Regions from separate parts of the Rhodopseudomonas julia genome, predicted to be linked through region 2. Evidence: riboswitches for the same ligand, from Rfam matches in the RefSeq annotation. Region 2 holds a riboswitch; each other region holds the start of a gene.

Region 1 (4,181 bases), on a different contig from region 2:
ATCCTGTGGCGGGCGAGAGCGTTCCCGTCATCAAACCATCGGCATTCGTTTGAACGAGGTGACCGCCATGGCCCGAGAGCTGCAAGTTGAGCTTCGAGGTGTGCGTAAGAAGTTCGGGGCCGCGGAGGTGATCCGTGGCGTCGACCTCGGCGTTGAGGCCGGGGAATTCGTCGTCTTCGTCGGGCCGTCGGGATGCGGAAAGTCGACGCTCCTGCGCTTGATCGCGGGTCTGGAGGAGATCACCTCCGGCGACCTCTTGATCGAGGGGCGTTCGGTGAAGGATCTGTCGCCGGCCAAACGCGGCATCTCGATGGTGTTTCAGTCCTACGCGCTCTATCCGCATCTGACCGTGGAAGAGAATATGGGCTTCGGACTGAAGCAGGCGAAGGTCGAGAAGTCGGAGATCAAGCGGCAGGTCACCGAAGCGGCCGAGATGCTGCGCCTGTCGGAGCTTCTCCAGCGTAAGCCGCGACAATTGTCCGGCGGGCAACGCCAGCGTGTTGCCATCGGTCGTGCGATCGTACGCGATCCGAAGGTCTTTCTGTTCGACGAGCCTCTCTCCAATCTCGATGCGGCCCTGCGCGCCCAGATGCGCATCGAGATCGCGCGCCTGCATCGCGACATGGACGCCACGATGATCTACGTCACGCACGATCAGACGGAGGCGATGACACTCGCCGACCGCATCGTGGTTTTGAACGAGGGGCAGATCGAACAGGTCGGCACGCCGCTTGAGCTCTACGGCAAGCCGAAGACGCGGTTCGTCGCGAGCTTCATCGGCAGCCCGCAGATGAATTTTCTGCCGGTGCGTGTTGCCGGGACGGCGGACGGTGGTCCTCGCCTCAAGCTGCCGAACGGGGTTGAGATGGCTTTCCCGGAAGTGCCCCCGGCTGCGATCGACCGGGACGATGTCGTGCTCGGTATCCGCCCTCACGAGATCAAATTCAGTCGCGAGGAAACCCAGGGCATTTCGGCCGAGATCGTCGTGGTCGAGACCTTCGGCAACCACACGCTTCTTTATGCCAATATCGGTGAGGACGATCTCGTCACGGTCGAGACGGCAGGTATCAGCGATGTGACGACGGGTGAGCGCGTTTGGCTGAGTTTCGATCCGAGCCATTGCCATTTCTTCGGAAAGGATGGCCAGGCTCTATAGCTCGGGCCGAGAGCTTTACGGCATAGGCCGCCCTTATGCTCGAAGGGGCGGCCCGAAGGGAGCGGCTGAGGCCGGGCTCTTCTTGTCGAGATCGTGCCCCGATAGATATGCTCACCTGCAACGAGCGATATGCCTGGTGCCCCGCGTCGAGGGTGTCGGGCTCTACAGCCTGCGGCATTATGGCTGGCTTCAGCTGGGGATGCCTGTAAAAATCGTCATACATCGAAGTATTATTTATGAATACCGATGTAAATATTGCAGAAATTGGTGCTTCCAGGTGCATTTTTATGGCAGGAAGCAACCTATGGGCGTTATAAATAAACCAAAGATAGAATTTCCTCCTGTTGCAAGTGGGTAACGAAGCAGCCCACGGCGAGACCGACTTGACATAAGCCGTGGTTAGCGCCAGTAAAAGCCCGTTACCGGTTTCCGAGCGCGCGAGCGTGAGGATGAAAAGGGAATACGGTGAGGCTCCCCAAGAAGGGCCGAAACCGTAGCTGCCCCCGCAACTGTGAGCGGAGAGCAGGGCTGGGAGTGCCACTGGCGCGCGAGCGCTGGGAAGGTAGCCTTTGCTTGGTGCCGCGAGCCAGGAGACCTGCCGGTGATGTGCATCGGGCTGTGTGGGCCGTCGATGCATAACGAGGGATGTCGGGGTCTGCATCCAGCGACGAAAGTCACGGCAGGCAGCGCGTGCGCTTGCTTGTCATATTTCGGCGTTGGGCGGAGCGGTCATCCTGATGGAAGAGCATTACCCAACTCATAAGTGGCGGATCCAGGACTTCGTCGACATCCCGACGTTGCAGCGGATTCAGGACACTTTCGCCAAGGCCATGGATATGGCCGCGGTGACAGTTGATCGCGACGGCGTGCCCGTCACAAAAGCGAGCAATTTCCAGCCCGTGTGTCGTTTGATGCGCTCCACGACCGAAGGGTTGCGGCGCTGCCATGCCTGCGACGCTTGCGGGGGGCTCGCCGCCTATCGGTCTGGCCGGCCGGCGACCTATGTCTGTCATGCCGGGCTCGTCGATGTCGCTGCGCCGATCATCATCGAAGATGAATATCTCGGCTGCCTTTTGTGCGGCCAGGTGATGCTCGAAGATGAGCGCGAGCGCACCATTCGGAACGTGCTCGACCGAAACCATTCGCTTGGCATTGCTCCGGCGGAGCTCGAAGAAGCGGTCTACGCCATGCCGGCGGCCGATCGTGACCGTCTCGATTCCGCTGTTGAGATGCTGATGCTGGCGGCGAGCCACATCATCGAGATTGGCAAGACGAACTTGATCCAGGCGCGCCTCCTCAAGGAGGTGAAAGCCAAGGCCGCCACCGAAAAGGCGCTGCAGGATGCTCAGCTGCGGGCCTTGCAGGCGCGGGTCAATCCGCATTTCCTGTTCAACTCCTTGACGCTCATCGGCTACACGGCTTTCGAGGAGAGGGCGGTGAAGACCGAGGAAGTCGCCTATATGCTGAGCGACATCCTCCGCTACAGTCTGCGCAATCTCGCCACGCTGGTGCCGCTCAGCGAAGAATTCGACATGATCGAGCGCTGCTTGCGCCTCCATCAGCTTCGCTTCGGCGACCATCTGAGCATTGAAGTCGATCTCGACGAAAGCCTGCGCAACTGGCCGGTCCCCTGCATGGTTCTGCAGCCGCTTGCCGAGAACGCGATCGTGCATGGGGTCGAAGCGCTCTCACGGCCGGTGCGCGTGCGCGTTTCGGCTCGCAAGGTCGATGATCGCGGTTTGATCGAGGTCTATGACAACGGCGCGGGTATGAGCGAGGCTCAGGTCGCCGCGCTCAACAACGATCGTTGTGTCCTGCAGCAGGCGGAACGGAGCCGGGCGGCTCTGGGACTGCAGAGCGTCATTACCCGGCTCGACAGCGAGTACGGCAACGACTTCGATCTCAAAGTGACGAGCAGACTGAATGAGGGAACCCGAATTGAGCTTTCCTGGCCACTCGGCGACTATGCGCAGCTCGAAAATGCTTGAGCTCGCCCGTACTGAGCGTTTTGCTTCCATGTTTCAGGGGGCGTTTCAGCAGGAGTCCTCGGTTCGACCTGGCCTTTTGGTGGCCGACGACACACCGATCATTCGCTCGACGATCAGTCGCGTCGTTGCCGCAGAGGCTCTCGACTTCGCCAATGTCTGGGAAGCCAAGAACGGCTCCGAAGCGGTCGAGGTCGCCCGGCGGGAGCGGCCCGAGCTCATTCTGATCGATATCAAGATGCCCGGCGTGGACGGGTTGGAGGCGGCGGCGATCATCAAGGCCGAGCTGCCCCGCACGCGGCTCATCTTTCTCACGGCTTATGATGAGTTTGCCTATGTGCAGCGCGCCCTCAAGATCGGCGCGCTCGATTATCTCTTGAAGCCGATCCGTCCGACGAAGCTCGGCGAATTGCTGCGCAAACTCCACGGTGAGATTTGCACGGAATTGAGTGCGTCGTCGGCTAATGACGCGGAGATCGCTCGTGACGTCACGCCGGCCGCAACGCCCTGTGCGCCGGAGAGAGATCCGGTCAAGCGGGCGGTCGCCTTCATCTCCGAGAACTATGCCGACGAAAACATGTCGCTCGCGGCTGTCGCCAACGTCGCGCATCTCAGCCCGTCACATCTTGCGCACCGTTTTCGCGAATGCGTCGGCGTCAGCTACAAGCAGTTTCTCACCGAAAAGCGCATCGAAGCCGCCAAAGACCTGCTTTTGACGACCGACACGACCAATGAGGCGGTCGCCGAGCAGGTCGGCTATGCCAACGTCACCAATTTCTATCGCCTGTTCCAGCGTGAGACAGGCATGACACCGGCGCAGTTCCGCAGATGCGAGAAGGAGCCGGAGGCCAGCTCGGAGTGACCTTCGGGCCGCCTATCTTCGAGGATGGGCGGCCGCTTCGTCTTCTCACTCATGCACGGTCTTTGCGATCATGCATGGCGATGCCGATCGGCGTCACAAACATCGGGTGGGACGGCAACTTTGTCGGCACGCCCGTCATCTCGCCTACGATCTCGGCCATGCCGGGCATGCCGCTTGT
Region 2 (4,181 bases):
GGGATACCTCGTCCGTCCGGTGGGATAGAAGATTGCGCATGGGGCATATTCAGCCGGTATTTGGACACCCGGCGGGAGCTCACGCCCCATGGCGATGTCAGCGGGGAAAAAGCGTGTATGTGGCCCTTTCGGGGGGCGGCCGCCTGCCGCCTGGATGGGTGAGAAGACTTCCATCCGCCCAATCGGGCTGGCGATCACGCGGTGGGGTGAGGTTTCTTGGATGTCACGCCCGATGCGGCTCAGCACCAGCGGCCAGGCCTCGCCTTCTAGTTCGCTTAGTCTGCGGATCAGCAGCGGATCGCGTGTGCGCAGGCAGAATTGGGTGATGGCGGAGCCGATTCCGAGATCGAACAGGCGTGCATCACGATCCTCCTCGCGGATGGCGGCTTCATCACGCCCGAGCGATGCCAGACAGGCATTTGGCAGGCCGACGATTTGCTTGCGCGCGAGGGCGAGAATGATCGCTGCTCCCTGACGCCACTCAAAAGCTCGCAGCCTTCTTCTCTCACGGAGCCGGACAGCACCATGAACGCAAGCGACGGCGAAGTTACCGTCACGGTCCACCAGGTCTCCCTCCCTCGTCCTGAACTCGCCGAGCGCACCGTGCAGACCAAAAACCCATCTGCCGCTCTGCGGCAGCAAAGAGTTTTGCAGAAACGCCTGCATCTCGTCCTCATTCCAGTCGAGAGTGCGGGCCTCCTCGCCGATCTGTGACCGCCGCTTCGGCAACGTCGAGAGGACCTGCCAGAGAAGCTCTTCGGAGATCTGCCTGCACGTCTCCATCTGCTCGTCATTGCGCACGTCCTCGATGCAGAAATCGCGGCGCGTGTTAAGTCGGCAGCGGCCGATATTCGGTCCGGTTCTGCGTTCCGGACCGGCAGCCTCACGCTTTCGCTCTGCGATCATAAGCGCGGTCATCGGTTTTCTCGTCGAACATCTGCAGTCCGCAGGGGCGGTGTCCCGTTCGAGACCGCTTCAAGCAGCATCCCAAGGCGTTCGACTTCGGGGGTTGCCGGTTGACGGAACTGGCTGCGTTGAAGTTCTTCGCGTGCAGCGAGTTGCAGATTGGCACCTGTCGGTAGCCATATGAGCCAGGCGAAGAGGACGTCTTCCGGTGTCGGGAGCTGCCTTCGGGGTGGCCAGGCCTCAATTGACGACGTCATGGGCAATCTCCTCTCTCTCATGCAAGGCGGCGACGATCGCATCGAGCCCCTTCGTCAAAGCGAGCGGCCCCGGCTGATGGATGAGGCTGGCGTCGATCTGGGTGAGCCGATTGTCGCGCACCGCGGCAAGCGCGCCCCAGCCCTGCCGTCGCCGGATCTCGTCGAGGTCGACGGGCTTGCCGCACCAGGAAGCGAGGATCACTTCCGGCGCCGCCTCGAGGATTTGTGGCGGCGTGAGAATGTGGTCGGCAGCCCCCGGTTTTGCCCGAAGATGTGCAAAGACGTCCTGACCGCCTGCGATCTCGATGAGGTCTGAAATCCAGCCCGCGCCGCTCATCAGCGGGTTGTTCCAGGCTTCGAAATACACACGTGGCCGTTGCTGCAAAGATGTGCGGTTGCGTACCTGCTCGATACGTGCGGCGTAGGAACGGGCAAGCCGGTCGGCCTTCGCTGCTGCGTCGACCATTGCACCGAGCATACGGATCATGGCGAGAATCCCGGCCACGTTGCGCTGATTGAAGGCGTGAACGGGCACGCCCGCCCAGATCAGCTCGCTGGCGATGATGTTCTGGATATCGCAGAAGGTGAGGACGAGATCGGGTTGGAGAGCAAGGATCGCGGGTATATCGGCCTGGGTGAAGCCCGAGACGACGGTCCTGTCCGCCGTCAAGTCGCCTGATCTTCCCGTCGGTTGCGGCACCCCGACGATGCGCCAGTCCTCGCCGAGAAGACGGAGCGTTTCTACGGTCTCTTCCGTCAGGCAGACGATCCTTTCGGGCGGGTAAGCGCACATCGTCAGGACACCTGCATCCGACAGGGCGGCGCGGCCGTGAAACCCGCGACCCGGCTGTGGCCATCGGCGATCGCCCGATCGGCATCCCCCTGGGACGGCCCCCACCAGGAATCCGCGGCGCGCCGGCAGGGCATGATGAAGCGCGACAGGCCGGTGAGGAGCGCGCAATGGCTCATCTCCAACGGGGCAGGGGCGAAGGTCGCGTCCGTCATGGGCGTGTCCTCGCTTCTGCGGCGGCCTCGCGCAGGATGGCAACGGCCTCGAACATGTCCGGGCCCGCGCAGATCCAGAGCCGGGGCGGGACGGTCGCGATCTCCATCGGCCGCGGCATGTGCCACAGCACCGGGTGGCGCACGAGTTCGGTCGCAAGTGCCGGGGTCTCGCGCGGCGGGCCGATGATGAGAACGTCCGGCGACAGCGTGACGAGCGATTCCAGCGGCAGGCGCCCGTAATTTTGTATGCCGCGTTCCGCTGCGAGGTTGCGCAGCCCGGCGAGCGAGAGCAGCGTGTCGATCAGCGAGCCGGCGCCGACGGTGTAGCCGTTCGGCTCGTAAACGACCGCCGTCGGCCACAGCTGGGCTGCGCCGTCTTCCGCCCGCAGCCTCTTTTGTTCCATCTCGCGGATGACAGTGTCTGCCCGCGCCTCCTGGCCAAGCGCTCCGCCGACGAGGCGGATCTGCGCCTCCACTTCCTCGATGGTCCGGGGTGCGTCGAGCTCCAGGACGTTGATGCCGATCCGCTTCAGCAGATCGGTGGTGACGCGCTTGGTGTAGCGCCCGGCGAGAACGAGGTCGGGCTCGTAGCGCACCACCTCCTCGGCAAGGCCGCGGTTCGCCGGGAAACTGCGGGCTTCACCGGAGAGGTTCGACATGGAAGCATCCCGCGCGAGGTAGGTCAGGGATGCGATCTGCTCCGGGTCCGCCAACCGCATGAGGAGCTGGTCGGCACAGAGGTTGATCGAGACGACGTGCTGCGGCTTCGCCGCAGCCGGGCCCGCTGTGGCGAGGATGAGGATCGCTGCCAGAAGGTGCCTCAGCATGAGAATGTCAGCCGCGGCCCGGGATGGGCGCTGACGGAGATTTCCGGAAGCGCCACCATGTCGTCCTGGGCGAGGGCCGGGGGCGAAACGGCAAGCGCGAAAGCGCTGGCGGAAAGGCAAAGTGCAGCGGAAAGCTGCAACGACGCTCCACGGCGCGGCAGGCGGGAACAGGACACGGACAACGACCTCGAAACGGGCACACGGGCCACATGGCACGTCACCGCGATCGAGGATGCTCCATGCGCTTGGGACGCATGGATCCACTCCTATCGGCACACCCCGACCGACATGACCGCGCGTGACCACGGCTGACGGCAGGTCTCCTGACTTGCGGGTCGTCATCGCGCCATCGCCTTCCCGGCGCCGGAGCGCCAGTGGCATCGTGACGGGCGATTCGCCGCTTACAGTTGCGGGGACAGTCGCGGCATTGGGCGAAAACCCGCACCGCGTTCCCTTTTCAGCCTCAAAGAGGCACCGTCCCGAAGATCGGACCACGAAGCTGAACGCTTCGTCAAGATGGATTTCCAGGCGGGCAGGCCCGCCCGGAAAGGCTGGTGCCGAAACGTCAGGCCTGTCTTTGTGCCCGCGGCGCCCAGACGTCGTCGGTGGCCCCGTTGCCATTCAGGCGGCGGCTCGCGATGAACATGAAATCGGCGAGGCGGTTGATGTAGACGAGCACGTTCGGGTTCACCTTTTCCTCCAGCGACAGTGCGACGATACGCCGTTCGGCCCGGCGGATCGTGGTGCGGGCGACATGCGCCTGGGCGGCGGCGATCGTGCCGCCCGCCAGCACGAAGTTCGTGATGCGCGGCAGGGCGGCATTCATCGCTTCAAGCTCTGCCTCCAGTCGCTGAAGGGGCTCCTCGCCGACGCGCAGATGCTCGCCGTGCTCGCCCGGCATGTGCAGGTCGGCGGCGAGGTTGAAGAGGTCGATTTGGACATTGCGCAGCATCTCACAAAGCTCGGTATCGTCACCCGCAAGAGAACGCACGAGGCCGATCTGCGCGCTCGCCTCGTCGATGGTGCCGTAGGCTTCCACCCGCTTGTCGCTCTTCGACACGCGCATGCCGCGCCCCATGGATGTTTCCCCCTTGTCACCGCCTCGGGTGACGACCCGGGTCAGGCGCACGCGCTCGTTTTTTCCTTCATGGCTCTGGCTCATCTCTGCCTCCTTGCTGAAAGGTTG
Region 3 (4,181 bases), on a different contig from region 2:
AGCTCAGACATGTGTTCTTCCCTCAGCGCATCGCCTGCGCGCCGATGAGACAGGCGAGGAAGACCGTCACGCCGGTGGCAAACACAACGTCGCGGTAAGTGAATGCGAGCGTGTCGAACAGCGGCATCCGGCCGGTAAAGCCCCGGCATTTCATGGCGCCGAGAATGCGCTCCGACCGCTCGATCGCCCGCACCAGCATCATTCCGACGAGATAACCGACGGAGCGATAGGTGTGCCGGTTGTTCGAGGGGCGAAATCCGCGAGCCTTCATCGCCATGCGCAAGCGCTGATATTCCTGCTGGAGCACGTCGACATAGCGCACGGTGAACATCAGGAGGTAGATGAGCTTTTCCGGCACCATCAAACGCCTGAGCGCATGGCCGAGCGTCACCGGCTCGGTGGAGCCGACGAGCGCCATCAAGGCGAGGATCACGGCGTTCGCCGTCAGCGCGATCTCAGCCGCCTGCCGCAGCCCCTGCCAGCTCGCCGCGAAGCCGAAGACGGTGAACATCGCATCGCCCGGCACGGTGAACGGCAGCATGGCGATCAGGAAGATGATGAAGCTGTCCATCATCGCCATGCGTTTGAGCGTCCGCGCAACAGGCAGCCGCGCCGACAGCATCAGAAAGAACGCGGCCAAAAGCCCCGTCGTCAGCACGGCGAGATCCTGCAGGCTCACCATCACGATGGCGAAGGCGACAGCAACCACGATGCGGGTGCGCACGTCGATGCCATCGATCAGCGTGCCCCGGGCCTCGCCCGTATCGGTGAGCGCGCGCCGTCCGGCTGAGAGAACGTGGCTCATCGTCAGGCCGCCGTCATCTTGCGCCGGGCCGCGATATAGAACGCGACGCCGAAGATGCCGAAGATATAGCCGATCCCACCGAGGATGCTCTGCATGTCGTGCTTCTCCTTATAGGCGTCGATATCGCGCCTGAGCGGGATCACCTGTTTCTGCACCGCCTCGGTGATCATCTTGTGCTGCGCTTCAAGAAGCGCGGCGAGATCGACGCCGGAGCTTTGGGCGGTCGCCCCCACAGTCCCGGAAGACGCCGGCTCGGCGGCACCGGCCGCAGCTTCGGCAGCGACCAGCGCCGGCGATGAGGCCTCCGCACCGCCGATCTCCGGCAGCTCCTCGGCCGACATCCGCACCTGCGCGACATGGCCGGCACCCAGATTGGCCTTGAAGACGAGCGGCACCGCCTTTTCGGGCTTGTAGGTGAAGGCTCCGGTCTCGTCGGTTACCGTCTCGCCGAGCTTGTTGCCGTTGTCGTCGAAAACCTCGACCGTCGCATCGCTCGCCATATCGCCGTTGGAAAAGCCGACCTCGCCTTCCACGACATCGCCGGACGCATAGACGGAGGCGATGACCTTGTGGGCGAGAGCCTGCGGTGCGGGCAGAAGAGCCAGGAAAACGAGGGCTGCGCAGAGTTTTTTCATAATGCGACCTCCTCGGCGGCGGATCGATTGAAGGTGGCGAAAAGCTCCGGCTTGACGCGTCGGGCGAGAACCACGGCCGCCCCCGTCACCAGGGCTTCGATGATCATGATCGGGATATGGGCGAAGAAGACGAGCTTGGCGGCCGGAATGAATTCGTCGCCCGAAAGTGCGAGAGCGATCGCGACAAACGCCGTCGTCAGCGCGATCGCGAGCCCCCCGCCGATGGCGCCTGAAATCGCGGCAACCGTCAGCGAATTGGAGGCGATCCCGCGTCGGCACAGATAATAGACGATCACCGCCGGCAGCGCGATGTTGAGCGTATTGACCCCGAGCACGGTGAGCCCTCCGAAACCGAAGAACACCGCTTGCAGGAGAAGCCCGACGAAAAGCGCCGGAAAGGCGGCCCAGCCGAGCACCAGCCCGGCCAGACCGTTCATGATGAGATGGACGCTGGAGGGACCGATCGGGACATGGATGAGCGAGGCGACGAAGAACGTCGCGCTCAACACCCCGGCTGCCGGCATCTTTTCCGCCGTCAGCGATTTAAGGCCGAGCGCGATGCCCCCGGCCGCGAGCACCGCACCCCCGATGACGACGTCATTGGCGAGCGCACCGTCGACAATATGCATCGATCCCTCCTGCCGTCATTCGACGTCGTAAGCGCGCACCCAGATGACGGCGTCCTGCGAGAGCTCTTTGCCCTCGAACTCCGTCTGCGGGCCCGTGCCGAGCGCGGCAAAGCCCCAGAAACCGGCCTTCGGAACGCCGAAGGTGAAGTAGCCGTTCTCGTCGCTCATCGCGACGACGGCACCGCCCGGCATCGGCGAGGCTTTGGGCTCAGAGGGCTTGTTGTCGTCCATGGAGGGTTCGGCCGCCATGTATTCGACTTCGATCTCGGCACCCGCGACAGGCTTGCCCTCCGACAGCACCCGGCCCGTAAAGCTGGAACCGGCCAGAATGTTGGTCGGGCGATCGAGCGGCACGATTTCCGTCGCAAGCCCTTTGGGCTCGGCCCAATCGGTCGGCAATTGCGCCCGGTTGAGATAGGCCTTGGCGATCTGCTGGATGTAGATGTCCTCGCTCTCCTCGTAATAGGGCTGAGGCACGACGACGAGCGTGTAATCGCCGGCACGCTTGGCCGGCAGCGTGGCATCGAAGGCTTGGGCGCTGTTTTCGAGCCCCTCGAAGGTGATCGGCTTGAGGCTGTCCTTGAGATCGATCTTCTTGCCGCGGAAGACGGCGTAGAACTCTTCCGGCGCGCCCATATCCATGACATGGCCGTTCTCGAACGGGTGCCAGAAGATGAGCTTCAGCGGCACATCGCCCGGCTCGGCGAGGTTCACCTCGGGCGTGTAGATCAGCTGAAAATGCGCTTCGGCTGCGGCGGGAAGAAGGAACGCCGCCGATGTGAGGGCGGCACAGGCAAACTTACGAAATTTCATTCGTATCGTCTCTCCAATGACTGTTGCGGGAGAACCGCGACAGTGATGCGGAAAGGACGATCGGGGTTTTGGCGAGGATTGGGCGCAAAAGGGATTCATGGCGCCGTTCCACCGCCAGACGCTCACCCCGGCGTCCGTTGCGGTGCGGCACCGGTGGCCCGGCGTCGCGCGTCAGCGGCAGGTCTCCTGGCTTGCGGGTCACAGCGTGGCTTCGTCTTCCCAGCGCAGATGCGCCAGTGACATGTTGAAGCCCTGCTCGCCGCTCACAGTTGCGGGGGCAGCCACGGTTTCGGTCCCTGCTGGGTACGCCTCACCGTGTTCCCTTTTAATCCGGTCGCTTTGCGTCCGGAAACCGTTGACACCCCATCTGCCGGCGAATGGCCACAATTGTCAATGCCGTGCAGTGCTGGCAGCTATGCTGGGCATGGCTTCCCTTTGCCGGCATCATGTTCGGTCGAAGAGCGCCCTACGGCATAAAAAAAGGCCGACCGCATATAGCGGCCGGCCCTCTCAAACTTGCGCAGCGTGGCTGCGTTCAGCGCGCGGCCATCCGCTTCTCGCCCATTCCGGCTTTTGGCTTGCTGCTCTTACGCAGCATCCGTTCCAGACCGGCCTGAGCGCCCTCGTTGCCGCGGCCCGCATCTCGCCGGCCATTCGCGCCACCATTGCGGCTCTTATGCGCGCCGGCTTCCGTCCGCTTCGCCGAACGGCCTGCCTCCGCACCTTCCGGCCTGCGGTTGCGACCCTCTTTCGGGGCATCGCCATTCCGGCCTTCACTGCGCGCCTCGAAGGCGACCGGTTTGCCCGAGCGCCTGCGATTGCGTGAGGGAGAATTGCGCTTGCCGGGCTGGCGTGATCTTTCGTCGCGCCGCTCGCCCGCCTGCTGGCGCACGCTTGCGGCCGGAGCCTCGTCGGCTTCGCCGACCGGCTCGCCGCCCGCAACCTGGTTCGCAATCGCCTCGCCGCGGGCCTCGCTACGAGGTGCCGCGCCATGCGCATCGATCCTCTTGCCGATCAGCTTCTCGATATCGCGCAGAAGACCCCGCTCGGAATGATCGCACAGCGAGATCGCAATACCGCTCTTGCCGGCGCGCGCGGTCCGCCCGATGCGGTGCACATACGCCTCCGGCACGTTCGGCAGCTCGAAGTTGACGACATGCGAAACGTCGTCGATGTCGATGCCGCGCGCCGCGATATCGGTGGCGACCAGGACAGCCACACGACCGTTGCGGAAGGCACCAAGCGCCTTCTCACGCTGATTCTGGCTCTTATTCCCGTGGATCGCCGCAGAGCGCAGGC

The links. A riboswitch is a leader RNA that binds a small molecule or an ion and turns the genes downstream of it on or off. The one in region 2 is predicted to bind cobalamin.
Region 1: linked by a shared signal. The riboswitch ahead of J2R99_RS17630 (PocR ligand-binding domain-containing protein) and the one ahead of J2R99_RS03695 (ABC transporter substrate-binding protein) in region 2 are both predicted to bind cobalamin.
Region 3: linked by a shared signal. The riboswitch ahead of J2R99_RS09145 (DUF4198 domain-containing protein) and the one ahead of J2R99_RS03695 (ABC transporter substrate-binding protein) in region 2 are both predicted to bind cobalamin.

Annotation. Positions count from the first base shown of each region.
Region 1 is NZ_JAUSUK010000002.1:1,791,617-1,795,797, reverse strand. Features, by position in the region: gene J2R99_RS17640 (ROK family protein) at 1-53, shown strand, start outside; gene J2R99_RS17635 (ABC transporter ATP-binding protein) at 68-1,156, shown strand; cobalamin riboswitch at 1,563-1,773, shown strand; gene J2R99_RS17630 (PocR ligand-binding domain-containing protein) at 1,894-3,144, shown strand; gene J2R99_RS17625 (response regulator transcription factor) at 3,224-4,003, shown strand; gene eutJ (ethanolamine utilization protein EutJ) at 4,053-4,181, opposite strand, start outside.
Region 2 is NZ_JAUSUK010000001.1:783,104-787,284, reverse strand. Features, by position in the region: gene J2R99_RS03710 (DUF6925 family protein) at 1-906, opposite strand, end outside; gene J2R99_RS03705 (ABC transporter substrate-binding protein) at 1,147-1,956, opposite strand; gene J2R99_RS03700 (hypothetical protein) at 1,959-2,168, opposite strand; gene J2R99_RS03695 (ABC transporter substrate-binding protein) at 2,165-2,995, opposite strand; cobalamin riboswitch at 3,292-3,489, opposite strand; gene J2R99_RS03690 (cob(I)yrinic acid a,c-diamide adenosyltransferase) at 3,561-4,157, opposite strand.
Region 3 is NZ_JAUSUK010000002.1:15,499-19,679, reverse strand. Features, by position in the region: gene J2R99_RS09165 (energy-coupling factor ABC transporter ATP-binding protein) at 1-11, opposite strand, end outside; gene cbiQ (cobalt ECF transporter T component CbiQ) at 23-805, opposite strand; gene J2R99_RS09155 (NikL family nickel/cobalt ECF transporter subunit) at 808-1,440, opposite strand; gene cbiM (cobalt transporter CbiM) at 1,437-2,069, opposite strand; gene J2R99_RS09145 (DUF4198 domain-containing protein) at 2,085-2,882, opposite strand; cobalamin riboswitch at 3,042-3,254, opposite strand; gene J2R99_RS09140 (DEAD/DEAH box helicase) at 3,418-4,181, opposite strand, start outside.